DNA from 3 places in the Cytobacillus sp. T106 genome. Region 3 is predicted to be linked to each of the others. Evidence: riboswitches for the same ligand, from Rfam matches in the RefSeq annotation. Region 3 holds a riboswitch; each other region holds the start of a gene.
The links. Region 3 has a riboswitch for lysine ahead of ABU165_RS21665 (transporter substrate-binding domain-containing protein). Riboswitches for the same ligand answer to the same signal wherever they lie in the genome.
Positions count from the first base shown of each region.

Region 1 (9,778 bases), on a different contig from region 3:
GGTGTAGGCAGCTCCGGCTATGGCCCGCCGGGAACATCCGGGAAGTTCCCGCCTCATCTTCACTATGGAATGTACAAAGACAATGGGTATACGGAATGGTCCTACGATCCTTATCCGCACCTAAGGCTGTGGGAGAGGCAGGATAAGATTCAGTCCCGGAAAAAGAAATAAGGGCCGGAACCATTGTCCCCGGATAATAAATAAAGGCTGCCGAAAAGATTCGGCAGCCTTTGCTTTCATGACTTTTTTGCTTTTGAAACTGCAAAGGAAATGCTTGCAGCAAGTCCTCCCCAAATGATAAGCATCCCAACGATCATCATTGTTATTGCACTAGCAGACATTATTGAGAAACCCCCTTCTTATCCGGGACAGAAATGGTGCCTTTATCCCACTTGAATGCCATGAAGATGAATCCGAGTACAATGGCGCCGACCGCGACTGCCCATCCTGAATAGATGATAAAGCCTGTCGGGTAGCCCTCGTAATTGTCCTTGATATTAGTGTAGATGTTCTGGATCATCATATAGCCAAGGATCAGCGGTGTAATAACAGTCAGACAGATCCTCCACCACGCGCCTAGAAGGATATCTGAGACGCTGTCCGCATGCGACTGGATGCTTTTCAGCTCCCTCAATACCCATGCAATTACGACTACTTCCACAAGCCCTGCAAGCGCTACTCCAAACTGGTTGATGAAATAATCAGCTGCATCAAGGAAATAGAGGCCGCTGTCTGTCGCAAACAATACGGAAATGATGGCAGAAGCCCCGCCTCCAAATAATACTGCTTTTGTACGGGACACTTTGAACTTATCCTGTACACCAGCAACAAAAGTTTCCACGATTGAGATGAGTGATGTAAGACCTGCAAGGACCAGGCATAGGAAGAAGAAGAAGCCAAACAGTCCGTTTAAAGCAGGGAATTCACTAATGATCTGCGGGAATACCACGAAAGCAAGGCCCACACCTGAACTAACAACCTCATTGATTGGCACGCCTTGCTGTGCAGCCATGAAGCCCAGTGCAGCAAAGACGCCGATCCCGGCGAGAAGCTCAAACCCGGAATTTGCAAATCCAGTGATGAATGCACTGTTTGTCAGATCCGTCTTCTTTGGAAGATAGCTGGAGTACGTGATCATGATCGCAAATCCGATTGATAAGCTGAAGAAGATCTGGCCATATGCGGCCACCCATACTCCAGGATCTGCAATCTTGCTCCAATCCGGCTTGAAGAAGGCATCAAGCCCCTGGACAGCTCCATCAAGTGTCAGCGCGCGAACAACAATGATTAAAAATAAGATAACAAGGGCTGGAATAAAGATTTTGTTCGCTACTTCTATCCCTTTTTTCACGCCTTTAAACAATACGCCAAGAGTAATGAGCCATACAAGGATCAATGGGAAGAATACGCCTGGGACGATCGTGCTGATTGATCCCGGTGCATCTGAAAGCTTAAGATATTCTCCGAAAAAGAAACCGTTCGGGTCATCTCCCCAATTCTGGTTAAAGGAAAACCCTGCAAATGACATGGCCCACGCAATGATGACCGCATAATATGTGGAGATGACAAAGGAAACAGCTACCTGCCACCAGCCGAGCCATTCAAATTTTTTGTTCAGCCTTGCATACGTAAGCGGAGCGGAGCCGCGGTACTTATGGCCCAGTGTAAATTCAAGGATGAGAATTGGGATCCCTGCTGTCAGAAGTGCAAACAGATAAGGAAAGAAGAAAGCTCCTCCTCCATTATCATACGCCACGGCAGGGAATCTCCATATATTCCCCAGCCCGATCGCTGATCCGACAGCTGCCATAATGAAACCTGCTCTCGTTCCCCATTGAGGACGATTATCCATAATTCAATTTACCCCCATTTCATTTCCAGTTCTTTTGAAATGCACGTCTCAAGAGTTGGAAACTTTTATATTTTCTGATTTTTTAGTATAATCTAAACATAGTATAGCCACATTTCCCTACGGTGTCAAAGCTTTATTTTTTGAAAATTATTATTTTTAAATAATAACTCCCAAGCCCCTTAATGCCCATCCACCTCCTTAATATACTAATATTCCCCCGCCGGATAGACTATCCATGAAATTCTGGCATTTTCATATAAATCGTTTTTCAGAATGCACTTTCCAATGGCAATTAAAAAAGAGGCACCCTATGCGGGATGCCTCTCAATATCAATCTGTAAATTCAGCAGATGTTCCCTGCCCGCGCCCCGCAATGAAGGCAAAGGCAGCTAAAAGGACTGCCACTGAAAATAAAGCAAAAATGGTGCTGCCGGTAAATCCGATCACCAGGTATCCCACAGCTGCGATCAGCGCTGATATGAGTGCATACGGCAGCTGAGTCAGCACATGGTCGATATGGTTGCACCCGGCCCCTGTGGATGAAAGGATGGTTGTATCTGAAATAGGAGAACAGTGGTCTCCAAATACCGCTCCAGCCAAAACGGCTGCCATTGCAGGCAGAAGAAGCGAAATATCGGTCGCTGCTACAACGTCGCCGGCAATAGGAAGCAGGATGCCAAAGGAGCCCCATGATGTTCCTGTACTGAATGCCATGATCCCTGCAATTACAAACAATATGATTGGCAGCAGTGAAAGGCTTATATTGCTGTTTTCCACGACACCTGCAAGATAGGTCCCGGTTTCCAGCTGGCCGATCAGATCAACAATCGCCCAGGCAAAGATCAAAATATAGACCGCAGGGAGCATGGATTTAACTCCTTCCCAGATCCCTTTTCCGAAAACGCCTGCACTTACTCCCTTCAATACGACAGCCTGGCGAAGGAACAGCAGCAGTGTGAGAGCAAGCCCGATCAGGCTTCCGATGATCAGGGATTTCGCTACATCGGTATTTTCGAAGATCTTCAGGATCGTTGCGCTTCCCTCTGTTGCTGTGTATCCAGTCCAGACCATGCTGCCGACTGTTCCGAGAATCAACGCAATGATCGGCCAGACAAGATCTCCGACTGACCCGGTTGTGCTTGTTGGAAGATCATCCTTCAGCTCTCCAGGAGCAGGCTTATCAGGATCCAGAACCAGTCCTTCTTTTACAGCCCGCTCTTCATGGGCTTTCATCGGCCCGATTTGGATATTCCTGAATGCCACAATGAATACCATGGCAAGAGCAGTCCATACATAAAGGTTCATCGGCACCATCTGCATGAAAGCTGAGAATGCCGAGTATTCTGTCACCCCATGACCGGCTAGGATCGTCCCGATTAGGGCAATGATATAGGCGCCCCAGCTCGAAACAGGGGAAACGACACATACCGGAGCAGATGTAGAATCAATCAGATACGCAAGCTTTGCCCTTGAAACTTTATGCCGGTCCGTTATCGGCCGTGAGATCTGGCCGACCGCCAGTGCATTGAAATAATCATCTATGAAAATAATGATGCCAAGCACTGCACCGACAAGCTGGGCTCCAGCCCGGGTTTTCACCCGTTTCATCGCCCATTCCCCGAATGCGCGGCTTCCTCCGGAAATGTTGATAAAAGCGGTAATGATGCCAAGAACCAGCAAAAATAAAATAATATATACATTCCAGGTATTCAGGGCTCCATCAGCCACAAAAATGCCTTTGACGGCCTCCCAGATGATGCTCAGGGTTTTCCCGATGCCAAAGTCGGCAAGCAGGAAGGCAGCGGTTATAATCCCGACACCTAAAGATAACAATACTCTTCTTGTCAGAACGACCATTAAAATGGCCACAAGCGGCGGCAAAAGTGAAAATATCGTGTTTGCCAATTTCTCTCCTCCTCCTTGTATGATGACAGGGGGGAACTTCCAGACGAAGATGCAGTTTCAGCTGCTGTGCAGCTGCAGATAATAAAAAAGAGCAATGATAGAAAATCCATCATTACTCTTTCTAAGTAATAGGTTTCTCCATCACGATCTGTAGCTCCCCATTATAAGGCTTTTCTAAGCATATACCTGCTTTGCCTTTATAATGACAGTGCTGCCCTTCTTCAAAGCAGCCCCAGCAATGGAATGCGGACACATGTCAATTGCTTCGGCAAAAATTCCCTTTCTGATGCGGTCAACGTTGTCATCCTCGCACATCTTACTCTTGAATTTTGCACCTCTACCCCACCGGATATGATAAGGTCATATTAATTTCTATAATACTATAACAGGCACCCTTCTTTTTAGCAAATCCATTAATTAGCAGGCAGCTCAATGGAAGGGGCAGAATCACCGCCGCCCCCGTTATAGAATTGAGGCACATCTCCCGGGATGACTCCCATGGCCACCGGCACATCCTCCCGCACATGTATAACTTTTGTAGCAAATGGTATGATGATCTGGACCTGGACATCCAGGCGGACAAACACTTCCACCAGTACATTATTGATTCCATGGTCTTCACTTTTTCTGATCACATTTGATGTAACAGATCCCACGGAATTGAATTTCACAGGTATCCGGGGTCCGAGATTCCCTAAAAGGGCGTTGTTAGTTGCCTGGCCCAATGGCACATAGTAGATGATCCCATCCTGCTTTTTGGAGCCTTCTGTTTCAATTTCTATTTCTGTGAATGATTCCAGGGCTGATAGATCGCCCTGTTCAGCTTTTTTGATATTATCCTGGACCATTTCCGTAACCTCTGCCTTCACACGGTTTAGCTTCTCGGTATTGATGGTGATGACAGAACCATCGCCGCTTTTAACAAACATCTCCTCAAGGTCCATTACATTCGTGATTTTTTTGTTGATGGCATTGTTAATGACCAGCGATGCGATTTTCCTCGTCTGAGAGTCAGCGTAACTCATCAGGGTAGGTTCAAGCCCCTTATTGATGATCCATATTCCGGCTGCGGTCGAGAACATAAAAAACACAAAAGTCAGCAGAAAAACATACCGGAAAGGAAGCGGGCCTTTCCTTGGGAGCCGGCCGCCGAATTTAGCCAAAGCAAATCCCCCCTTTACAAGCTATATGTATGCTGCAAAGGGAGGAACTAGCAGAAAAACTTAGATTTTATTTGCTGTTTCCGGCATCCGCATTTCACAGCCGGTGACAATCACGGTAAGCTCTTCTGACAAGTCGAGATCGAATGGTTCAACCGGAAGGCCCTCTTTTTCAAGGATGCGGACGACTGGCCTGTCTGACACCCCTTTATTCTGGCGGACCACCACTCCTGACCTGCCATCATTCAAATGGACCATCATCCCGGAAGGATAGACAGCAACAGACCGCCGGAAAGCTTCTACCACAGCCGTATCAAATTGCTTCCCTGAGCCTGCATACAATATCTCGAGCCCCTCATGCGGCAGCATGGCCCCCCTGTATACACGGTTGGAGGTGACGGCATCGAATACATCAGCGACGGCAATGATTTTGGCAAACAGATGGATTTCATCTTCCACCAGCCTCCTTGGGTAGCCGCTGCCGTTCAGCCGTTCATGATGCTGAAAGGCGCAATGGGCAGCAAGGAGAGGCAATGTATGTACCCTGCGCAAAATTTCAAAGCCTGCTTCTGCATGCTTTTGGATTTCTGCAAATTCATCTTCTGTCAGCTTTCCCGTCTTAAAGAGAATTTCAGAGGGCACCTTCATTTTGCCGACATCATGGAGAATAGCCCCGATCCCCAGCATATCCAGCTCCTGCGGCTTCAGCTTCAGCTCTATGCCGATCGCCAGGGAATAGAGCGTCACATTCAGCGAATGGGAGAAAATATAACTGTCATATGTACACACGTCCGCCAATATGCCAAACAGATCTTTATTATCATTAATCTGCTGCACCAGATCCCTGATGATCTGTTTAAAGCTTTTCGACGATTTTTCAATAATGATCGAGTCTGACAGCTTGTTCCCTTTCTTTATCTGGGTAAAAGTTTCCTCAATGGAAGATACCGCTTTCCTTTTCATCGCCGAATCGATCGAGCTGCCGGATTCTATATCATCTGTCCTCGGGTCTTTTACATATATATAGGTGACGCCAAGATCCCCGAGCCTTGCAAGCAGCTTCTCCGAAAGCTCCACTCCGTCGCTGACAAGCACAACACCCTTATCGCTTAAAACCGCTTTTGCAAGAATGGCCCCCGGATGTACTGATGAGGTAGCTACTAATCTCATATAAAAGCTCCAATCATTTCTGTCTCAATTTACGTCCTTCATCCTATCCACATTATAGTAGAAAATTCTACAAAATACGACTGATAATGGTAATCTTTGCATAAGTAAGTATCTTCGGCTTCTATTTGGAGTGGAATGATCCGTTAAAGAAAAAAAAGAGCCGCCTGCTGCGGCTGGCTCTCTACAGCATTTTCAGCAGGGCGTCCTTGCCGATCATGCCTTTATGGATTCCAAGTTCTTCAGCCTCAAAGGTCACCGATTCCAGCGGTGCCTCCAGGAGCTGCTCGATCGTGCGGACACCAACAGCCCTTCCAGCAATCACTTTCCGGTCCTTCAGCTTTTCATTGAGCAGGGCGATGTCCAGCGCTCCGCACATAATATAGCCCTTTTCGCTCGAGACAGCGAGCAGGGTCGTTTTCGGCAGCTGAACGGATACGCTTAAAAAGGTATGGCCGTCGATGATGACAGGTGACAGTTCCATCATAAGTATCCACTCCTTTCGCTTCATAACAGATTATGTCAGCAAAAGAAAAAGGGTGCCGGCATATTACTGAAGCTGCTGCAGTTTCCATTCCAGCAGATGCCGCAGGAAATCGGGAAAGAAATATTCCTTTTCGGCAGCCCTGCGGATTTCAGGGAAAAAGGGACCGAATGTAAACATGTCCGGGATGGCAAGGGAATAGCTTTTTTCATTGTCGAGCACCTGACCGCCAATCTGCATATTTCCCGAAGTATCCATTTCTGCACCGGTACTGATCATTCTTCCCATGAGGGTCCCGCGGAAACCAAGTCCCTTGACCTGTAACTGCTCCCACTCATCACTTTGTGCATGCCGGAGCACTTCCTTCAGCTCAGACCCTGTCAGCACAACTTTGCTTGGATTGATCGGATGCGGACAGATTCTATGGAGGTCATACAGAGTTGCCTCATTCTTTTCCAGCCCCTCAAGGATCAAGCCTTCATTAAGAAGGGCTGCATCCGCCCCGCACTTCTCCTGGAGTGCTTTACACAAAAGAATGGCAAGCTGCTTTTTGCTCATGCCGCCGTTTGGCAGAGGTGCTGCCGGTACATCAAGGAGGCTTTTTCCCTTCCGATAAAGATTTTCAATGATATGCTCTTCATCATCAGCAGGTGGCAGCTCATTTGTATCATACAGCTGCGCCTTTTTGCCGATGACTGTTTTCGTTTCCGTGTCTATTTCGAGCATAACATGCCCGGCATAAAACCCGTGCTTGCCGGCGGCTGCCAGCAGGCAGCCTTCCGCCATTTTCCCTTCATGCAGAATATGATGGGTATGGCCGCCAAGAATCACATCGGCTTCCGGAAATTCCGCCGCCAGCCTTTCATCATCATGAATGCCCAGATGTGACAGGATGACGATAATATCGGCCTGTCCCCTTACCTCTGCAAGTACCTTTCGAAGCTCTTCAAAGGGGTCTGTCAGCTTCCAGCCGAGCAAATCATAGAAATGTTCATAGTTTGCTGTTGCACCGGCAGCAGCCACCTTAAGTCCGCTTACAGTCTCATAAATTGCATAAGGTTTAGCCCAGTCCGGCCGCCTTCCATCTTTGTAAAAAAGGTTGGCGGTGATAACATCAAAACCCGCTTTCTCATAGAGAGTGTCAAGAGAGTCAAAAGGAAGGGTAATTCCTTCATTATTGCCGATGGCAGCAGCAGTGCAGCCTGCCTGATTGAGCAGGTCTGTGTTGCACTTCCCCCCAGTAGCCTCTGTCAGCGGATGCCAGCGGTCCACATGGTCGCCGATATCGAAAAAGAAGACATCTTCTCCTGCCTCTTCATGCCATTTGCGTCTTTCTGTTAAAAGGCTGTGAATCCTCGGCCAGCGGCTAAAATGGCTGTGCAAATCATTTGTATGGTATATATGGATAACTTCTTTCAAAGATGAAACCTTCTTTCCTTTTCCCATCAGGCCAATGCAGGCCGAACATCACGGAGGTGCAAGCCTCTCCTCATTTTAGAACAAATCAAGCTGCCGGGGAGCCAGGCCTGTATACTCAATCCCCATCATATCGACCAGCTGGAGTGCATTGTCTGCCGCATCCCCGCCTGAATTATTATTAAAGACAGCATATACCTTCTTTGTGCTTTTTTCCAGTTCCCTGAGGGCCGGGGCCCAGCCGGAAAGCTCCTCCTCATTATAGCGGTAGAGATATCTCACTTCCCTCCAGTTCTCCGCATTCTTTTTCTGCCAGCCGTGCACATTCCTTCCATGGAAGCGGACCAGCACCTTTCCCGGATGGGTACTCTCCATGACTGTCGGGACAGACCCCTCGCCGGACTGTGGTTCATCGCAGATACTGTGAATCCATTCTTCCTGCTCCATGAACCTTAAGGTCTTGTCCTTCATTTCCGGATAGAACCAAGTCTGATTGCGGAATTCCAGGGCACAAGGGATATCATCCATCTGATCCTTGCACCAGCGCAGATAATCAACATTTTCCCTGCGGCAGTCAAACCATGGAGGAAATTGAAACAGCGCCATGCCGAGCTTATCCTTAGCGATATAAGGCTGCAAGGACTCCTTAAAAGCTGTAAACATCTCTTCCTTGCTGTCAAAGGGGATTTCTCCGCGCTGATGCCCAGTCATACCCTGATAGGCTTTAACGATGAATTCAAAGCCGTCGGGCGTTTCTTCCGTCCATTTATGTGCATTCCTCAGAGGCTGGACAGCATAAAAAGAAGCATCCACCTCTACAATGGGGAAATATGCTGCATATTCCTTCAGCTTATCACGCGGGGAAATGCCCTTCTTATAAAGACTGTCATGATCCCCCCAGCCTGTGAGTCCAATATTAATCATGCTGCCGCCTCCTTTCTGTTCTCTATGTAACGTTCTATTTTCCCTCTTTCACGTCTGGAAAAACCACGAAGCACTCCTGCCTTCATTATACAAGAACAACCGCCAGGCCGCTTTTAAGGTGCCTTTAAAAGAGAAAAAAACCCATCCGGCAATAACCGGATGGGACCAAGCTTGATCAGCCGATGGAACCTTCCATCTCGAACTTGATCAGGCGGTTCATTTCAACTGCATATTCCATTGGAAGCTCTTTTGTAAATGGCTCGATGAAGCCCATTACGATCATTTCAGTTGCTTCTTCTTCGGAGATGCCGCGGCTCATCAGATAGAACAGCTGCTCTTCCGAAACCTTTGATACCTTCGCTTCGTGTTCAAGCGAGATGTTATCATTCAGGATTTCATTGTAAGGGATTGTATCAGAAGTAGACTGATTATCCATGATCAACGTATCGCACTCAATGTTTGCACGAGCGCCTTCCGCTTTGCGGCCGAAGTGCACGATCCCGCGGTATGTTACTTTACCGCCCTGCTTGGAGATTGATTTTGATACGATTGTAGAAGAAGTATTTGGAGCAAGGTGGATCATTTTTGCCCCGGCATCCTGATGCTGGCCTTTCCCTGCAAGTGCAATGGAAAGGGTCATTCCGCGGGCGCCTTCTCCTTTAAGGATAACTGCCGGATATTTCATTGTCAGCTTGGAGCCGATATTTCCGTCAATCCATTCCATTGTAGCATTGGCTTCACATACAGCCCTTTTTGTTACAAGGTTGTATACGTTGTTTGCCCAGTTCTGGATTGTCGTATAGCGGCAGTACGCATCCTTTTTGATGATGATTTCTACAACGGCACTATGAAGAGAGTTCGTTGTGTAGA
Region 1 covers NZ_JBEUMK010000024.1:10,306-20,083, forward strand. Annotated here, with positions in the region: gene ABU165_RS23785 (M23 family metallopeptidase) at 1-171, shown strand, start outside; gene ABU165_RS23790 (methionine/alanine import family NSS transporter small subunit) at 237-341, opposite strand; gene ABU165_RS23795 (sodium-dependent transporter) at 341-1,852, opposite strand; gene ABU165_RS23800 (Na+/H+ antiporter NhaC family protein) at 2,183-3,757, opposite strand; lysine riboswitch at 3,901-4,105, opposite strand; gene yunB (sporulation protein YunB) at 4,171-4,920, opposite strand; gene ABU165_RS23810 (HD-GYP domain-containing protein) at 4,981-6,087, opposite strand; gene ABU165_RS23815 (YunC family protein) at 6,269-6,571, opposite strand; gene ABU165_RS23820 (bifunctional metallophosphatase/5'-nucleotidase) at 6,635-7,987, opposite strand; gene ABU165_RS23825 (DUF72 domain-containing protein) at 8,063-8,908, opposite strand; gene sufB (Fe-S cluster assembly protein SufB) at 9,084-9,778, opposite strand, start outside.
Region 1: another riboswitch for lysine. It lies ahead of ABU165_RS23800 (Na+/H+ antiporter NhaC family protein); the one in region 3 lies ahead of ABU165_RS21665 (transporter substrate-binding domain-containing protein).

Region 2 (9,778 bases), on a different contig from region 3:
CATTTTTCGCGCATATCTTGGTGTAATTGCGTTAAGTTGTTCTTCAGTACGGTTACTTCATCCTTGGAGAAATTCTTGAGAACCTCGCGCAAGTAGATCTGCCTCTTCACGATAACCTCTTCGATGATCCGCTCTCCCTCCGGCAGCAGATGGATGCGGACGACCCGCCTGTCATTCGGGTCCTTCACTCTCTGGACGAGCTCGTTTTTTTCCATTCTGTCCACAAGGTCTGTCGTTGTACTGAAGGCTAAATACATTTTATTAGAAAGCTCGCCGATTGTCATGTCCCCTTCCTCGTGCAGCCACTGCAGGGCAACAAACTGTGGGGGCGTAATTGTATAATTGCTTAATATTTCCCGGCCTTTTTGCTTAATGATGCCGGATATGTAGCGAAGGTCTTTCTCAATATCTGCAACAATATCAATCGTTTCTTTTATGTCTTTATTATTTCCATGCGTCATCCCATACAACTCCCATTTAAGCAATTCCAGTCTTTATGCAGGCGGAAAGATTGCAGTTCTTTGCTTTATTGTCTACTTTTTTCATCCAATTTTCAAGATGGAAATCCAGGCAATGCAAAAAATGCGTCAATTCTGCAGACTGCACGTCCTGCCGGCAGGCTCTCCCCTGCAAAACTGCCCTATAAAATATGATAACCGGCAACCTTATCCAAGATTGCCGGCCATAATCAAAGTTCTAGCTCTCCCATTCGAAGGAGCTCTACAACGGCTTGAGAACGCCCCTTAACGCCAAGCTTTTGCATAGCATTTGAAATATGGTTGCGAACCGTCTTTTCGCTAATAAATAGTTCACCAGCGATTTCTTTCGTTGTCTTGTCTTGAACTAATAGCTCGAATACTTCTCTTTCACGTTTGGTGAGTAACGGCTTGTGAGTATATTCGTTCTCCTTCAAGTATTGTAACCCTCCTTGCCTTCGCCAGCTATGAACCGCGGGATGGGTATATATTTAGTCACCATATCATATGTAATCTGTACTGGCGGAGTGACTGCATTTACTGGAAGGAGAGATTATTTTTTCTAAAAGGGCTATTGCCTGGTTTAGTTGGGGGTCCGCGCCATACAGCCACATGATTTATGATTCATGCTCCATACACCTGCTCCCCCAATTATATGCAGCTGCAGGAGCAGGTGTGAAAGAACTGCTCCTGCGGCTTAAGCGTGGATGGTTTTTCCGGCTGTAAGAAGATTCCTCATTCCCTCGGTCCAGGGTACGCCTTTTCCTGTTTTCCTGGAAATTTGCACGATTGTCCCCCTGCCCGCAAAGCAGACTGCTCCATCTTTCCGTTTTGCCATATAATGAAGATCTGCTGAAGACCGCCCAATGCTTTCTGCTTTTACATGGATGCTGAGGCTTTCATCGAAAAATACCTGCTTCAGGAAATCGCACTGCAGATCGGCTACAACAGGAATCGTTTCGTTCCCAGGCTTCACCCATTCCTGCATGAAGCCGATGCTCTTGAAAAACTCTATTCTTGCTTCCTCAAAATATGTGAAGGGAACTGTGTTATTCAAATGGCCAAACATATCTGTTTCTGAAAACCGGACCTTGACAGGATGGGAAAACACAAAGCTTTCCTCCCAAGCCGCAAAGTCATCAACATAATTCATTTTACTCATGACGCGCCTCCAATAATGAATGAACATTCAGTCGTTTTATATTATTATAATTTCTTTCACCGGATTTGGAAACATCAAATGCACAAAAACCCCCTTTCAGCCTGAAAGGGGGTCTGTTCTATTAAGCCTGATCGCTTCCGAAGAAGCTTCTGAATGACTGGATTGTTGTATCCCGGTTCAATGCTGCGATTGAGGTAGTCAAAGGGATGCCTTTCGGGCAGGACTGAACGCAGTTCTGGGAATTTCCGCAATTCGCCAGTCCGCCATCGCCCATGATCTGCTCCAGGCGTTCGGATTTATTCATCTCACCAGTTGGATGGGCGTTGAACAAGCGCACCTGTGATAACGGGGCAGGACCGATGAAATCGGCTTTGCTGTTCACATTCGGGCAGGCCTCAAGGCAAACGCCGCAAGTCATGCACTTGGACAGCTCATAAGCCCATTGGCGCTTCTTCTCAGGCATGCGCGGTCCAGGTCCAAGATCGTATGTTCCGTCAATCGGAATCCATGCTTTCACCTTTTTCAGGGAGTCGAACATGCGGCTTCTGTCTACCTGAAGGTCGCGGACGACAGGGAATGTACGCATCGGCTCAAGCCTGATCGGCTGCTCGAGCTTGTCGACAAGCGCAGTACAGGATTGGCGCGGCTTGCCGTTTATGATCATTGAGCAGGCGCCGCATACTTCTTCAAGACAGTTCATGTCCCATGCAATCGGCGTCGTGCTCTCCCCTTTGGAATTAACCGGATTACGGCGGATTTCCATCAGTGCTGAGATAACGTTCATATTCGGGCGGTAAGCCAGTTTGAACTCTTCTTGATAAGGGGCTGAATCAGGCGAGTCCTGCCGGGTGATTTGAAATGTAACCGTTTTGTTTTCAGACATCGTTTATTTTCCCCCTTTCTTCTTCGTGTAATCACGTTTACGAGGCGTGATCAGGCCTGTATCTACTTCCTCGTAATGGAATTGTGGCGCTGAATCAGGACCAGCGAACTTTGCCATGGTCGTCTTCAGGAACTCATCATCATTACGGTCAGGAAATTCAGGCTTATAGTGAGCCCCGCGGCTTTCATTCCGGTTATAGGCACCAATTGTGATGACCCTGGCAAGCTGCAGCATGTTTTGAAGCTGGCGTGTGAAGACAGCTCCCTGATTGCTCCATTTTGCTGTGTCATTGATATTGATATTTTTATAGCGTTCAAGCAATTCTACGATTTTTTCATCAGTTTTCAATAGCTTATCATTATGGCGGACAACCGTTACATTATCTGTCATCCATTCGCCCAGCTCTTTATGGAGAACATATGCATTCTCTGTTCCATTAAGGGACATGATGCTGCTCCATTTTTCTTCTTCCTGTCTGACATACCTGTCGAAAACGGAAGACGAAACATCTTCTGCACTCTTTTCAAGGCCGGCGATATATTCGAGTGCTTTCGGACCTGCAACCATTCCGCCGTAGATGGCAGACAGAAGGGAGTTGGCGCCCAGGCGGTTTGCACCATGCTGGGAATAATCGCACTCCCCTGCTGCAAATAAACCTGGGATATTCGTCATCTGATCATAATCTACCCACAGTCCGCCCATCGAATAGTGTACGGCAGGGAAAATTTTCATAGGTACCTTGCGAGGGTCATCCCCCATGAATTTTTCATAGATTTCAATGATTCCGCCTAGCTTGATGTCAAGCTCTTTAGGATCTTTATGGGACAGGTCAAGATAAACCATGTTCTCGCCATTGATGCCAAGCTTCTGATTGACGCAGACATCGAAGATTTCACGTGTGGCGATATCACGCGGCACCAGGTTTCCGTAGGCAGGATATTTCTCCTCCAGGAAGTACCATGGCTTCCCATCTTTATAGGTCCATACACGGCCGCCCTCACCGCGTGCTGATTCACTCATCAGGCGCAGTTTGTCATCCCCCGGGATGGCTGTCGGGTGGATCTGGATGAATTCGCCGTTTGCATAATATGCTCCCTGCTGATATACGATCGATGCAGCAGACCCTGTGTTGATGACAGAGTTGGTTGATTTTCCGAAGATGATGCCCGGGCCTCCGGTTGCCATGATCACGGCATCCCCTGAGAACGATTTAATCTCCATGGATGTGAGATTTTGAGCAATTACCCCGCGGCAAATGCCTTCATCATCGACGACAGAGCCAAGGAACTCCCAGCCTTCATATTTTGTTACAAGGCCAGCCACCTCATGGCGGCGCACCTGCTCATCCAATGCGTACAAAAGCTGCTGGCCGGTCGTGGCGCCTGCAAATGCTGTACGGTGATGCTGGGTTCCGCCGAAGCGCCTGAAGTCCAGCAGTCCTTCCGGTGTACGGTTGAACATGACGCCCATGCGGTCCAATAAATGGATGATTCCCGGCGCTGCTTCAGTCATGGCCTTTACAGGCGGCTGATTGGCAAGGAAATCTCCCCCGTAAACCGTATCATCGAAATGCTCCCAAGGTGAATCCCCTTCACCCTTTGTGTTGACCGCTCCATTAATACCGCCCTGGGCACAAACAGAGTGAGAACGTTTAACCGGGACAAGAGAAAATAATTCAACCGGAGTCCCTGATTCTGCTACTTTAATTGTTGCCATCAAGCCGGCCAGTCCGCCGCCGACAACGATTACTTTTCCTTTACTCATCATGGCTCACTCCCTCAATACTAGTACAGCTCTATTTCAAACTAAGCCTAAGCGCATTTTCCCCTGCGCTATGCTGAAAATTACAAGATTTAAGCACTCTGAAACTCTTAAACAAATGCCGTGATTGCGCGGATCCCAACGATGGAAAGGGCAATGAAAATTGCGATTGTAACATAAGTGGAAATCAGCTGTGAACGAGGAGTAACGGTGATTCCCCAGCTTACTGCGAAAGACCACAAACCGTTTGCAAAGTGGAATATTGTAGAAATAACGCCGACAATGTAGAACCAGAACATAAACGGATTCGACAAAATATTCTCCATCATCTGGAAGTTGACATCTGCGCCAAAAGCGGCAGCAACCCTTGTCTCCCACACATGCCAGGTAATGAAAATAAGCGTCACTACACCGGAAACACGCTGGAGAAGGAACATCCAGTTGCGGAAAAATCCGAATCTGCCAGCATTATTCTTAGCAGTAAAAGCAATATAAAGGCCATAGATCGCGTGGAACAGCAAAGGCAGGAAGATGACTACCGTTTCTAAGACATATCTGAATGGAAGCTGCTCCATAAAGTGTGCTGCCTTGTTAAACGACTCTTCTCCTCCTGTTGCAAAATGGTTCACTACAAGGTGCTGAACAAGAAACAGCCCAACTGGAATGACCCCAAGTAATGAATGCAGTCTGCGATTGAAAAACTCCCGATTACCTGCCATTGATTTACCCCCCCTGAATTTTGAAGAAATGATGAAAGGCCTTTTCTATGAAAATATTATTTCTGGAAAACAGGTCCTTTCCATCATCGAGAAAATGTTAATTATTCATTTTCTTACAATTAAGTGACATGTCCATTTTACTCCCATCGGAATAGAGCGTCAAGAAAACGGATACATAAAATATATGATATAAATAAAATTTTTAAAATATATTGATATTATATAAAGAACGAAAATCCTCTATTTGGCTATGATTCCTTATGTATAGGAGAATATATTGAAATAGCATTTTTTTCTTATAGGACTGAAGCTGTTTTTTCTTGAATCAGTGCTTTATTTTTATCTGGATTGTATATAATAGAATCATAGAAAGAGGGGAGACGATTGAGCAATATGACATCTGCAGAAACAAAGGCTGAGCACGGGCCGGAAACCGTCCCTGCTTTCGGCTATGAATTGATCCGGGAAGAGATTCTTACCGATATGCTCGGCAAGGATGCAGCCGAAATACTTTATTGGGCCGGCAAAAGGCTGGCAAGGAAATACCCGCTTGAATCGATGGAAGCAGTCATTGAGTTTTTTGAAAACGCCGGATGGGGAAATCTTGCTGTAAAAGAAGAAAAAAGGAGCGAAATGGAGCTCCAGCTTTCAAGCCCATTGTTCGCCAGGCGCTTTAAGGAAAATCCAGATTGCACTTTTCAGCTCGAAGCTGGTTTTCTTGCACAGCAGCTGGAATCCCAGAAAGAACTGCTCTCTGAAGCCTTTGAGCATCCCAAAAAAAGGGGCGGCCTTGTCCTTTTCACAGTGAAGTGGGATAAAAAAGACCGCATCAGCCCGCTATAATGGATAAGCTGCTGTAAGCATAAAAGAAGGGATGGCACGAAGCGCGGCGCGCATCCGGGAGGAGATCCTTCCCCGATGCATCCAGCCCGGCGCCTCTGCCATCTTTTTTGATTTACACGCTCTTTGCCGGAGTGCCTGACAGTTCGAACGCTTCGTGGAGGGCTTCCACCGCTTTGACCATAGAGCTGTCACTGATGACCGTTGACACCTTGATCTCTGAAGTGCTGACCATCTTGACCTGGATCCCATTTGAAGAAAGCACTTCGAACATCTCCGCTGCCACCCCAGGATTCGACACCATTCCCGAACCGACAATAGACACTTTTGCAAGTCCTGATTCTGATTCAATCCGGTCATATTTCAGTGTATCCCGATTGTTCTCCAGAACCTTAAGCGTTTCTTCCAGATCATCATTTTTAATTGAAAAAGACAGGCTTCCTGTTTGTCCTTCAGCAACACTCTGAATAATGATGTCAACATTGATGTGATGCGCAGCAAGTGTCGTGAAGACAGTGGACAGGCCCTTCAGGCTGTCCTCCAGCCCAAGGATTGCTACCTTGGTGATCGCATTTTCAAAAGCTACTCCCCGTACAACTAAATTTTCTTCCATCGTTGGCTCCTCCTCAATGATCGTTCCTCTTTCCCTTTCAGTGCTTGATCTGACTTCAAGCGGCACTTCATAATTCTTGGCAAATTCCACTGCCCTCGGATGAAGCACACCTGCGCCGAGATTCGCAAGCTCTAGCATTTCGTCATATGACAGGGACTGCAGCTTCCTTGCTCCTTTTACATAGCGCGGGTCAGTCGTATAGACGCCTGTCACATCTGTATAAATATCGCACTTATCCGCTTTCAGCACTGCTGCCAGCGCCACTGCCGTTGTATCTGAGCCGCCGCGTCCAAGGGTGGAAATGCTCCCATCTTCTGTTACTCCCTGGAATCCGGCAACCACGACGATCTTTCCTTGATTAAGCTGATTTTGGATTTTCTCCGGATCTATATGTACAATCCTTGCGTTCCCATGCACAGCCTCAGTTTCTATTCCTGCCTGCCATCCAGTGAAGGAGATGCTTTCATAGCCTTTTTCGTTCAAAGCCATGCTCAAAAGGCTGATTGTCACCTGTTCACCTGTTGTAAGGAGCATATCCATTTCACGCTTGCTGGGCGAAGCAGAAATTTCCCTGGCCAGGCCTACAAGCTGGTCAGTCGTTTTCCCCATTGCAGATACAACAACGACTACGTCATTGCCTCTCTCTTTTTCTTCAATTGCGCGCTCTGCTGCATTCATGATTCTTTCTGTGCTGCCAACAGAAGTCCCTCCGAATTTCTGGACAATTAATCCCATCGTTTCTCCTTCTTTCATCTGGATATCGTTTTTCCGGCCGCCTGACATGTAAAAGAGAGGTTATCCATTGCTGATTTGAACACAAAAAAGCAATGAGAATAACCATCCCATTGCTGTGTTTTAAATACATATAAAATATGCCCACACAGTGAGATAGCTCTCCAAGACGGCGCTGTCTTGACAATCCAGTATTTATTCAATACAGGACCAGAAAAGAAAGAAATGAGACTTCCTTTTCTTCGGCAAACATTCCCTTTCAAAGCTTTTCACGGAAACTCATCTTTCTCCAAGCTTTTACTGATGAAGTTTGCACCTCTACCTTCACTTTAATGCTATAAAGTGATATTGCTATAAAGTTGAAATCATTATATCATAGCGTTTTTTTTATATCAATGCTATTCAGATAATTTATTTTTTAATTCCTGTGCGACATTAGCCGGAATTCCGATAGCTGTAAATTCATCCAAGCCGGCTTCTTTCATTTTCTTTACGGATCCGAAGGTTTTCAAAAGCAGCTTCTTTCTCTTCTCGCCAATTCCGGGAATGTCATCCAACAATGACTGGAAGGCGCTTTTTCCGCGGAGCTGCCGGTGGAAGGTGATGGCGAAGCGGTGGACTTCATCCTGGATGCGCTGAAGCAGATAAAACTCCTGGCTGTTCCGCTCAAGCGGTATGATTTCCAGCGGATTCCCATACAAGAGCTGGGAAGTCCTGTGCTTCTCATCCTTGGCAAGGCCGGATATCGGGATATCAAGCCCGAGCTCATTTTCAAGTACATCCCTGACCGATTCAATATGGCCTTTCCCGCCGTCGACAATAATAAGATCCGGAATGGGCAGACCTTCTTTAAGCACCCTGGTGTACCGCCTCCGGACAGCCTCGCGCATGGATTCATAATCATCCGGTCCCTTGACTGTCTTGATCTTATATTTCCTGTATTCGCGCTTTTCCGGTTTGCCGTCTATGAATACAATCATGGCAGAAACCGGGTCAGTGCCCTGGATATTCGAGTTATCAAAAGCTTCAATGCGGTGCGGCGTATAAATGCCCAGCTGCCTGCCAAGATTTTCAACCGCTTTGATCGTCCGTTCCTCATCCCGTTCTATAAGGGAGAACTTCTCCTGGAGGGCAATCCTGGCATTTTTCCCCGCCAGCTTGACCAGATCTTTCTTCTGGCCGCGCTGCGGTTTGAGCACCTTTACTTCCAGGAGCTTTTCTGCCATTTCTTCATTGACCGTATCCGGCACCAGAATTTCACGCGGTTTAAAATGGTTTGCCTTTGTATAGAACTGGCCCATGAAGGTAAGCATTTCTTCCTCAGGCTCCCCGTAAACCGGGAACAGCGAAACATCTCTTTCAATCAGCTTCCCCTGTCTGATAAAAAAGACCTGGACGCACATCCAGCCCTTATCGACGGCAAAGCCGAATACATCGCGGTCAGTAAAATCGGTCGATGTCATTTTCTGTTTTTCCATCGTCGCTTCAATATGGGCGATCTGGTCCCTCAGTTCCTTCGCCCTTTCAAAATCCAGTTCCTCTGCTGCTGCCGTCATTTTGACTGTAAGCTCTTTCTTGATGTCTTTGTAGCCGCCGTTCAAAAATCGTGCAATCTCATCGACAATATCTTTATACTGCTTTTCGCTGACCGGCTTGACGCAGGGCGCCAGGCACTGGCCCATATGATAGTACAGGCAGACCCTGTCAGGCAGGGTCGAGCACTTCCTGAGCGGATAGATCCGGTCAAGCAGCTTTTTTGTTTCATTCGCCGCCTGGACATTCGGATATGGCCCAAAGTACTTCCCTTTGTCTTTTTTGACATTCCGGGTTGTGATCAGCCTTGGATGGCGTTCAGCTGTCAGCTTGATGAACGGGTAGCTTTTGTCGTCCTTCAGCATGACATTGTATTTTGGATCATACTTTTTGATCAGGTTCATTTCAAGAATGAGGGCTTCCATATCTGATGATGTGACAATATATTCGAAATCCTCAATTTCATTTACAAGGCGGAGCGTTTTGCCGTCATGTGAACCGGTAAAGTAAGAGCGGACTCGGTTCTTCAGTACCTTTGCTTTCCCAACGTAAATCACGGTATCCTGCCTGTCCTTCATAAGGTAGCAGCCTGGCTGGTCCGGCAGCAGCATCAGCTTATTCTTGATTCTTTCGTTCATATTTTCACCCCCGGTGCAAAATCAATCTATATACACGCATTGCGTTACAATTTAGATGCCGCCCTTCCATTTTAATAAAAATTACAAAAGGAAAAAAGCAATAAAGGAAAGGAGGGCAAGATTACTATTATAAAAATTCCACAGGACTGCGTCAATATTTTCTTTTTTTATGAAAACTTCCAGCCTGGCATCAGGAGACATAAGGCAATATTATACATAACAAAACCCCGGCTCTTAGAACCGGGGCCATCTTCAATGTTTACGCGTGTTTTGAAAGAAGTTCTGAAAGAGCTTCTTTTGGCTGGAAGCCGACCACTTTGTCAACGACTTCGCCATCTTTAAGGACCAGCAGTGTAGGAATGCTCATGACACCGAACTTGCCTGCTGTTTCCTGATTTTCATCTACATCGATCTTGACGAT
Region 2 covers NZ_JBEUMK010000001.1:223,136-232,913, reverse strand. Annotated here, with positions in the region: gene ABU165_RS01155 (MarR family winged helix-turn-helix transcriptional regulator) at 1-461, opposite strand, end outside; gene gerE (spore germination transcription factor GerE) at 689-913, opposite strand; gene ABU165_RS01145 (acyl-CoA thioesterase) at 1,174-1,638, opposite strand; gene sdhB (succinate dehydrogenase iron-sulfur subunit) at 1,760-2,521, opposite strand; gene sdhA (succinate dehydrogenase flavoprotein subunit) at 2,525-4,285, opposite strand; gene ABU165_RS01130 (succinate dehydrogenase cytochrome b558 subunit) at 4,393-5,001, opposite strand; gene ABU165_RS01125 (YslB family protein) at 5,395-5,844, shown strand; gene ABU165_RS01120 (aspartate kinase) at 5,957-7,189, opposite strand; lysine riboswitch at 7,336-7,515, opposite strand; gene uvrC (excinuclease ABC subunit UvrC) at 7,585-9,357, opposite strand; gene trxA (thioredoxin) at 9,617-9,778, opposite strand, start outside.
Region 2: another riboswitch for lysine. It lies ahead of ABU165_RS01120 (aspartate kinase); the one in region 3 lies ahead of ABU165_RS21665 (transporter substrate-binding domain-containing protein).

Region 3 (9,778 bases):
TCAAAGCTGGCCGTCATTAATGGCGTCATCATGATCGCTCTCGGGCTGTTCATTTTAACAGGGCAGATGCAAAAAATCAGTGCCTGGCTTTCCGCCTACAGTTTATTTGAATTCTAGAAATGGGGTAGCACATGGATAACAGCTATTTAATCGGCAAAACCGTACTGGTTGTAGAAGATGATCCGAAAATCCGGAATCTGGTGAAAATCTATCTGGCCAAAGAAGGCTATGAAGTACTGGAAGCAGAAACCGGGGCAGAGGCGAAGGACAAGATCCTGCAATATGACCCCTGTCTACTGATTCTCGACCTCATGCTGCCCCTGGTGAGCGGGGAAGAGCTTTGCAGATGGGTAAGGGCCGACCAGAAAAGCATGGTCCCGATCATCATGCTGACGGCAAAAGCATCCGAGAAACAGCGGATAGCAGGTTTCAAGCTTGGGGCGGATGACTATGTGGTAAAACCGTTCAGCCCGGCAGAGCTGATGGTCAGGATTGAGGCGGTGCTGCGCCGGACAGCAAGCCGGTGCGGAAAGCTCAGCTTCGCCGGCCTGACCATCAAGCCTGTAAAAGGAGAAGCCCGCTTTAACGGCGTACCGCTTGAACTGACCAATTTTGAATTCAAATTGCTTCATATGTTCATGAAGCATCCTGAACAAATCCTTTCCCGTGAGCAAATCCTGAACTTCATCTATGAACATCAGGAAAAAGCGGTAACCGAAAGGACAATCGATGTCCACATCAAGCATCTGCGCGAAAAAATCAAAGAGAAGACACCGAACGAATATATCCACACAGTCAGGGGGATGGGATACAAATTTGAAGCATATTAAAAAATACGCCCAGCTCCTGATGTCCAAGCTGATTGCCGTCAACAGCCTTGTCATCGTCATCGTCATCCTGATCGCCGGCCTGTCCGTGAACAATTATGCCTGCTATCTGGTCAATGCGAAGGAAATGGAAGGCCAGGAATTCGTCCGGACATTGGGGAGGTTTCTCATTGCTGCCAGCATCATCGCTTTCCTCTTCGCGGGCCTTGTCCATTATCTTTCTGTAAGAAGGATCCTGCGGCCCATCCAATCAATATCAGAGGCTGCTGTCGAGATTAATGCCGGGCAGTTCCCTGATAAAATCACCCCCCGGCCTTCAGGGGAAGTCGGCCAGCTTGTGAGTAATTTCAACACGATGGCAGAATCCCTGAAATCAGCCCACCAGCAGCGTGATACCATGCTCAGGGACATTTCCCATGAACTCCGGACCCCCCTGACAAATATCAACGGATACCTGGAAGCACTGCAGGGCCGGGTCATCCAAGGGAATCCGGAATTATTCGGCTCCCTTCTGGAAGAATCGCTCCGCATTACCCGGATCGTCGAACTGATCACCGAACTGGATAGATGGGAACGGGGCAATGTCTTCCTGGAAAAATCATTTGAACCCGTCAGGCTGGATGAGATTCTGTCAGAAACCATTTCTGCCTTCAAGCTGAAATTGGATGCCCGGTTCCATGAAGTCCACATACACCTAGCCCCTTTTGCGATGGATGGCCACAGGGATGGGCTGAAGCAAGTGTTTACCAATATGCTTCAGAATATTGTTGACTATGATACAGGCCACTTGCTTGCGATTGAATCAGAAAGGGTGCAAAACCGCTGTATGATTCGGTTTATCCATCAAGGCGAGTTCATTGATCCCGGCGAAAAAGAGCTGATTTTTCAAAGATTCTACAGACTGGAGTCCTCGCGCACGAAGAAAGCTGAAGGTGCCGGGCTTGGACTGTCAATCAGCCGGAAAATTGCAGAGGCACATGGAGGAGAGATTGGATTGGAGACAGACGGCACTCATCACACCTTCTGGATTGCCTTTCCAGCCGGAAAACGTGACTAACGCTATAGAATCGGGTGAGAAAATTGTCTTACGTTAATATCGGAAGCCTCAGCATGCAGGTGGAATGGCTTTCTGTTGCTGTGGCGCTTATCACAGCATCATTGCTTTTTCGGCTGATCATGAAAAAGAAAACCGGGGATTGGCATTGGAATGCTTTTTTTGCTTATATCGTTGTCTGGAAAGGAAGCTATATCTTCTTCCATTTTGGACTGTTCCTCCAGAATCCCCTTTCTGTCCTATTCTTTAGCGGAGGAATCAAAGGACATACTTTAGGCATCATTACAGTGATTGTCTATCTTTTTTTACAGCTCAAAAAGAACAGCCTGTTTCCTGATTTGCCAATCTTATTCAGTCTCTTCTTTTTTATATACGAGGCATTCATGATCTATTTGGAGGGCGACCCTGTCCATTTATTAGCCCAGATTTTGTTTACCTTAAGCTTCATCATCTATCTGCAGCTCCGGAAACCAGAAGGATACAAAGAGTTCAAACAGGTATTTCTCCTGTTTCAAATGATGCAGATCCTGATCATCAGCATTTTCGGCACCATCATCTCTGTGGACCTGTACAGCTGTGCAGGGATCGCACTTTTTATTCTTTTTTCATATAAGAGGGAGGTTTGCCGCAATTGAAGAAAAATATAATAGCTGCCAGCATCATGGCCATAGCGATTGCCATTGTGCTTGTGAACGTATGGAAGTCCAGCCCGCCTGAAGAGCCGGTCCAAACCAGCACAGAAGAAGAAGAAAGCCCGCCAGCATCATCGGCCCCTGAAGAAGGGGCGGTTCCGCCTGACTTTGAACTGACGACGCTTGCAGGAGAGACCGTCCGGCTTTCCGATTATAAAGGCCAAAAGGTCATATTGAATTTCTGGGCAACCTGGTGCCCGCCATGCAAAGCCGAAATGCCGCATATGCAGAAATTCTACGAAGAAAACAAAGACAAGGACGTTGAAATCCTTGCCGTCAATTTGACCAATGCGGATAACGGCACAAAGGCCATTGAAAGCTTTGTCCAGGAATATGGGCTCACCTTCCCCATTCCCCTTGACCAGGATGGACAGCTCGGCGTGCAGTACCAGGTATTCTCAATCCCTACCAGCTATATCATTGACACCAATGGGGTTGTCAGCAAAAAAATCATCGGGCCGATGGACGAAGAAATGATAAAGAATCTGGTGAAATGAAGCCAGGGGGACAGGTCCCTTGGCCCAAACGGGCCAAGGGACCTGTCCCCCCGGCTCTTTTACACTTTCAATGTCCGCTTCAAAAATTCCCTGGTCCGCTCCTGATCAGGGTTATTGAAGATCTGTTCAGGACTTCCTTCTTCCGCAATGACTCCTTTGTCCATAAAGACGACGCGGTCGGATACTTCTTTAGCGAATTCCATTTCATGGGTAACGATCAGCATCGTTTGACCGGAACCGGCCAGTTCCTTCATGACTTTCAGGACTTCTCCCACCATCTCCGGGTCAAGGGCCGATGTCGGCTCATCGAACAGCATCACATCAGGCTCCATGGACAGTGCCCGCGCAATGGCGACACGCTGCTTTTGCCCGCCTGACAGCTGCCTTGGCTTGGCATTGACATATTGATCCATGCCCACCACTTTCAAATATTTCATGGCGACTTTTTCCGCTTCTTCCTTAGAGCGTTTCAGCACCTTGACCTGGCCAACCACACAATTATTCAGGACATTATGATTATTGAAGAGGTTGAATTGCTGGAACACCATTCCTAAGTTCTGGCGGTAAGCAAAAATATCATGCTTGTCGTCGAGGATGTTCTCGCCATTATAGATAATCTGGCCGCCGCTTGGCTTCTCCAGCAGGTTAATGCAGCGAAGGAGGGTCGATTTCCCTGATCCCGAGGAGCCGATAATCGTGACCACCTCTCCTTTTCTGACTGAAAAATCAATGTCCTTCAATACCAGATTTGTGCCGAAGGATTTGCTTAAGTGCTGAACTTCAATGACTTTTTCCATAGCCGCTCCCCCTTCCCTTACAGATTATTTTCACCTTTGCCCAGCAAATCGAAATTGTCAGGACCGTCTAATTTCCGTTCAAAATAACGCAGGATTCTTGTAACAATGAATGTCATGACAAAATAAATCACGCATGCCACAAAGAATGACTCAAAGTATCTAAAATTATTCCCTGCTACTGATTTGGTCATAAAGTATAGTTCCGATACTGATATAACATTAAGGACAGATGTGTCTTTGATATTGATGACAAAGTGGTTGCCTGTTGCCGGCAAGATATTGCGGATGACCTGCGGGAGCACGACATTCCACATCGTCTGATAATGATTCATCCCGATGGCCTGGGCTGCTTCAAACTGCCCTTTATCAACGGAAACAATTCCTCCTCGGACGATTTCAGCCATATAGGCCCCTGTATTGATGGATACAACAATGATGGCCGCTGCCAGGACATTGATGTCAACGCCGAATGCCAAAGCAGATCCATAATAAATGACCATCGCCTGGACGATCATTGGTGTTCCGCGGAAAAATTCGATATATACTGAAAGGACGAAATTAATCACCTTCAGCAAGATTTTTTTGGGTCCGCGCTCTGGTGCCGGGATGGTCCGGACCACTCCCGCCAATAAGCCAATGCCGGCTCCGATGATAGTTCCGATCAAGGAAATAAGAAGCGTGATCCCAGCTCCCCGAAGGAACATCGGCCAGTTTTCAGAGATGATTCTAACGATCCAATCGAAGCTCATCTTTCTCCCCCTCTATATTCATCATAAAACCGACTGTAAGCTTACAGCCGGCTCTATGCGTTTCTTATTGTGCTGCTGGTTGGTTCTGGATGGCTTCATCCATGATAGTGGTACGCTCTTCTTCTGAAATGCCTTTTAAAATCTCGTTGATTTTCTCTGTGAGTTCACTGCCCTTTTCAAGCCCGACAGCGATTGCTGTATCATCTTCGGAAGTTTCGAATCCTTCCTCAAAATCAACCATCGCAAAATTGTCATTGGCAGCAGAAGCACTGACTGCCTCAGGACGCTCAGACACGTATCCATCAATGATTCCGGATTCCAATGCAACCCTCATCGCAGGGAAATTGTCCATCGCTGTTTCTTTGGACACACCATCGATCTGGTCAATCACGGAATAGTGGAATGTATTCAATTGAGCTGTGATTTTAGCTCCGTTAAAGTCATTGAGGCTAGTCGCGTTTTCGTATTTTCCGCCTTTTTTCACGACCATAACTAGCTGGGAGTTATAGTAGTTCTCAGAGAAATCGATCGTCTCTTTGCGCTCTGCCGTTGGCGACATCCCCGCAATGATGGCATCGATCTTGCCTGACGTCAGCGCCGGCACAAGGCCATCCCATTCTGTCTTAACGATTTCTAATTCCTTGCCAAGCCCGTCAGCGATCTTCTTTGCAATTTCAACATCATAGCCGCCCGCATATTCAGCAGAGCCTTTGATTTTTACACCGCCATTGGAATCATCTTTCTGCGTCCAGTTGAACGGAGCGTAGCCTGCCTCCAGGCCAACCTTGAACGTACCACTTTCCGATGACCCTGAATCTGAACCTGAACTTGTGCTTGATCCGCAGCCGGCCAGCAAAAGGACTGCCGAAAGCATACCCGCTAAAAATAATGAAGCTTTTTTCATGTTTTCTCCCCCTATATTTGTATGATGAGAACAAAATAAAAACGACCTAAGATTAACTTAGGTCGTTATATACATATGCCCATAAGTCCTCTTTTTTTCCCTAAATGAGATAGCACAACTCAATAAGCCGGGAAGCCCATTGAGACAGTCCTGCAGCTCTTAACTGCAGACCCAGCAGGCAATACTGAGATATATGTGCCCGCTTCGGCGATATTTCCTTCTCCCTAGCATCATCGCTTCTCAAGCTCCGCTAAAGACTGTTAAACACCGCGCCTCTACCTCACTGGTAAAGTGAGGTCTTATTTAATTTTCTCTAATAGTCTACAACTATATAAATAATCTGTCAATCCTTCGTCCTGGGCACTATGTCAGGTATGATTTTCCTGGAGGTACCAATTCAAGCAGGTATTATTGCCGCAGATGATAGCTTCCCATTTGCTGGACCGGATGATGTGCTCTATATCAGTCTCTTTGGCCAGAAACAGTGTGATGAAAGAATCTATTACACTCATAAAAGCGTAATCCATCTGCTGATCGGTGATGATCAGCTCCGCATTTGAAAGCCCGAGAATCCCTAAAGGAGCAGCTTCCTTTAACGGCATGGAACCTTCTGTCAACGGGATGGGGCTGGAATAATAAATGCTTTCCGCCTGCTTTGACCCAAGAACATTCAACAGACTCCCCAACAGAAATACAGATGTCTGGTCCTCTGGCGGCAAATAAAGGTCCGGATCCATATAATTATCCAGAGCTTCGGCTAAATCCTTCCGTGCATACTCTTTCCTCAATCCCACAATCGCCGTCTGCAAGGCGAGTGCCAGTTCATCAAGTGAATTCAGCCCGCTGTCCTTCATCACCTTTTGCCATGGTACAGGCTGGCCTTTTTCCAGGGCCTCTTCTCCACTTAAAAAAACGTCCTCTGAATCAGGCTGTGCCGCTGTCCAGCCGGCAGGCATCCTGACAAAGGGATGAAGCAGGATCGCACAGGACTTGAACGGTGCCGGGAGCTGTCCGAGAATTGGGGAACAGTGATCCAGCCATAAGTAATTTAACATAGACTGCCACCTCGCTTTTATTCGTTCACTTATTAAACGAAGGAGCGAGGAAAAGGTAACACAAAATGGTGACAGGCCGGGGGGACAGGTCCCTTGGCCCAAACGGGCCAGAGGACCTGTCCCCCCGGCTCAATTTTTCCTTAGCTGAACCTGGTCAATTCATTATTTACCAGGCTCAGCTTTCCGGCCAGCTGGCCATCGGGGTCCAGTCCCCAGACAGAAATCAGGACTCTGTCACTGGAAGGGAAGAACCTGAGTTCAAATAAATCAAAGTTGGCATAATAGGTTCTTGTGATGGTGGAGCCCGGTGAGCTTTCCGGCGCAAGCGGGTTCAGCTCCAGCACATAGAGATTCTGGGTGTCAGTCAGATAATAGCCCTCGATCCTGACCGTTTCTTCCGTGTCACTGACGTTCTCAATTACAACATACAGCTGGCTAATCGGCCGGCCTGCTGAGGGCAGGTTGGCAATCGGCCCGGTAGTAACGAACGGCACTCCAGGCGGCACCCGCAGGAAAGGAATGAACTCAACCGGGCCCGGCCCTCCGATGTCATCCCCGCCAGGTGTGTTCGGCCCGGCAGGTCCCCAGTAATTGTTTTCCGCATTGACAGTTACAGCAGAGGCGTTGAATAACCCCCACTCTTCATTGCCGCTGAATGTATTTAGCTGAATCACTGGCGGTGTCACTGCAGTAGCCTCGACGAAGATGCCAATTCTGTTTTCTAGAATCTCGTTCCTTGTCACCACTTGTTCTGCCGGGCTTCCGAGCCTCATTCCGGCATCAGTGGCCCCTTTAACGGCATTTTCCGCGATTTCTACCCGGCCTCTTACTTCCGGGCTTGTCGCGATGCCTCTCTTCACATTGGCAGCACCTCCCTCAGGTGCCTCAATTCTATTCCCCCGTACAAGGACATTTGCCGTTTCTCTTTTCACAGCGACCGCAGTACTTTCTTCACTCAGGGCTTGAATATTGTAAACCCGGTTACCCTCAAGGGTTACGTCATTGGCAAGCTGCTGCTGAGAGGTGCCCTCAATAGAAATGCCAATGGCCGGTGCAGAGGCACTCGCATGCCTGATCTCAGAGATTTCATTATCAGCTGCCCGAAGCCTTTCTATCGCACTCGTCCTGATTCCATATGTCCCTTCAATTGCCTGCCGGGCCGGTGTTCCAATTTCCCTGATGATGTTTCCGCGAATCTCCACATCACTCGGCGCAACAGCCTGGTCTATTAATCGGGTCCTGACTCCAACAGCTTCCGCGGAACCGCTGTAAAGCGGATTTGTGATCGTAAAGCCCTCAAGAACCACATTGGCTGCAGAAATCTCCACCACAATATTACGCTCTTCTTCACTGTTTCCATTCAAAAACGTCACTTCAGGCCCTCCACTGGATCTTACTGTCAGCGGTTTATCAATCCTGATAAGTGTCGGACCTGTAATATCTGGTTCCTCATAGGTACCAGGGTTCACAGTAATAATATCTCCAGGCTCAGCTCCATCAATAAAATCCTGAATGCGCTGGCCCGGATTTACGATGAATTCAGTCATAATATTTCATCCTCCTTCCTTATAAAATATGCAAGGAGAGGGGGAGTGCTTGGACAAGGCACTATTAATTGCTTGTCTGTTAAAGAGTGCGACTGTAAAAACGGGTTCTGGTCCGACTGCTATTGCTAGAAAAAGAGACATATCCAGGGATATGCCTCTATTATGTACATCCACTTTCAATCCGTTAAATTTCCATTGCATTTTGCACGTAAAGCAGCTGAACCCCTCAAACTTCTAAAGTGGCGCAGACAGAAAAAGAGCCGGGATCATCCCCGGCTCTCGCCTCATTAATCTAAGTCTTCGATTGAATCAGCTTCCACGTAAGAAGGAACGACAAGTCCTGTTTTCGCGCCTTCAAGGTTTTCACCAAGGCGTTCCATATCGTCGCCATACTGATCAAGATAGTCTTTATGTGTCAGCGGCAGCCAGCCGGAAACGGTCGCATCTGCGTCGCCATTGGCCACAGCTGTAAACATTGGGCCTGCATCCAATTGAACCATTTCCACATTATAGCCGATGCTTTCGAGCACTTTCGCTACTACATTGGTGCTTGCAATCTCAGAATCCCACGCCACATAAGAAAGTGAGATATCTTCCCCGCTTACTTCCTCTGCGCCGTTTGTCCACTCGGCTACTTTATCGCTATTGTCTTTCACCCATGTGTCAGCAGCTTCGGCAGGATCTGTCCCTTCCTGGATTGCAACCATGACTTCACCGATATCATCATTTGTCCAGAAAAATTGGTCAAGCACTTTGTAAGCACTTGGCTGGTCTTCTTCCAGGCCTTTGCGTGTGAAGGTTTCGATTTTCTCTGCTTCACCGTAGATCCCTTTAGGGTCTTCCAGATATTTCAGATCATACTTAGCGAACATCCAGTGCGGCGTCCAGCCAGTTACGATGATAGGCTCTTCATCTTTGATGGCGTTGTCCAGCTCAGCAGCCATAGCAGCCGAAGAAGACTCAACCAGTGTATAGTCTTCCAGATTATCATACTCTTCCAATGCTTTATTGGTTGCCGACATGATTCCGGCACCAGGCTCGATGCCAGTGATTTTGTAATCCACTCCATCACCGATCGTGCTGCCTTCCTCTGAATCTTGAGAATCATTTCCGCAGGCAGCCAATCCGACAGACAATGCAAGGATTGAAGCCAACCCGGCCATACGCAATTTTTTCATTGTGATACTTCCCCCTTAGTTTTTAGTGATTCTTATATTTTGAGAAATCCGGTCAAGCACGATCGCCAGGATGACGATGGCGAGACCAGCTTCAAAACCTGTACCGACTTTCAGCTGGGTCACGGCACGGTACACATCTGCACCCAGTCCCGGCGCACCTACAAGGGATGCGATAACAACCATGGATAGAGCAAGCATGATGCTTTGGTTGATTCCGGCCATGATGGTGTTCATTGCCAATGGCAGCTGAACCTTGAATAACTTCTGGCTTGGCGTTGAGCCAAATGCGTCAGATGCTTCTACAAGATCCTCCGGCACCTGGCGAATTCCGAGATTGGTCAATCGGATCGTTGGCGGCATCGAGAAGATGACGGAAGCAATGATACCTGGTACGACCCCGATCCCAAAGAAAATGATGGCCGGGATCAAATATACAAAGGCCGGCATCGTCTGCATAAAGTCAAGGATCGGCGTAAGG
Region 3 covers NZ_JBEUMK010000017.1:30,378-40,155, forward strand. Annotated here, with positions in the region: gene ABU165_RS21630 (cytochrome c biogenesis CcdA family protein) at 1-117, shown strand, start outside; gene ABU165_RS21635 (response regulator transcription factor) at 132-830, shown strand; gene ABU165_RS21640 (sensor histidine kinase) at 817-1,884, shown strand; gene ABU165_RS21645 (hypothetical protein) at 1,908-2,516, shown strand; gene ABU165_RS21650 (peroxiredoxin family protein) at 2,513-3,070, shown strand; gene ABU165_RS21655 (amino acid ABC transporter ATP-binding protein) at 3,130-3,867, opposite strand; gene ABU165_RS21660 (amino acid ABC transporter permease) at 3,885-4,616, opposite strand; gene ABU165_RS21665 (transporter substrate-binding domain-containing protein) at 4,681-5,520, opposite strand; lysine riboswitch at 5,623-5,806, opposite strand; gene ABU165_RS21670 (DUF2711 domain-containing protein) at 5,889-6,575, opposite strand; gene ABU165_RS21675 (right-handed parallel beta-helix repeat-containing protein) at 6,716-8,122, opposite strand; gene ABU165_RS21680 (glycine betaine ABC transporter substrate-binding protein) at 8,410-9,300, opposite strand; gene ABU165_RS21685 (ABC transporter permease) at 9,316-9,778, opposite strand, start outside.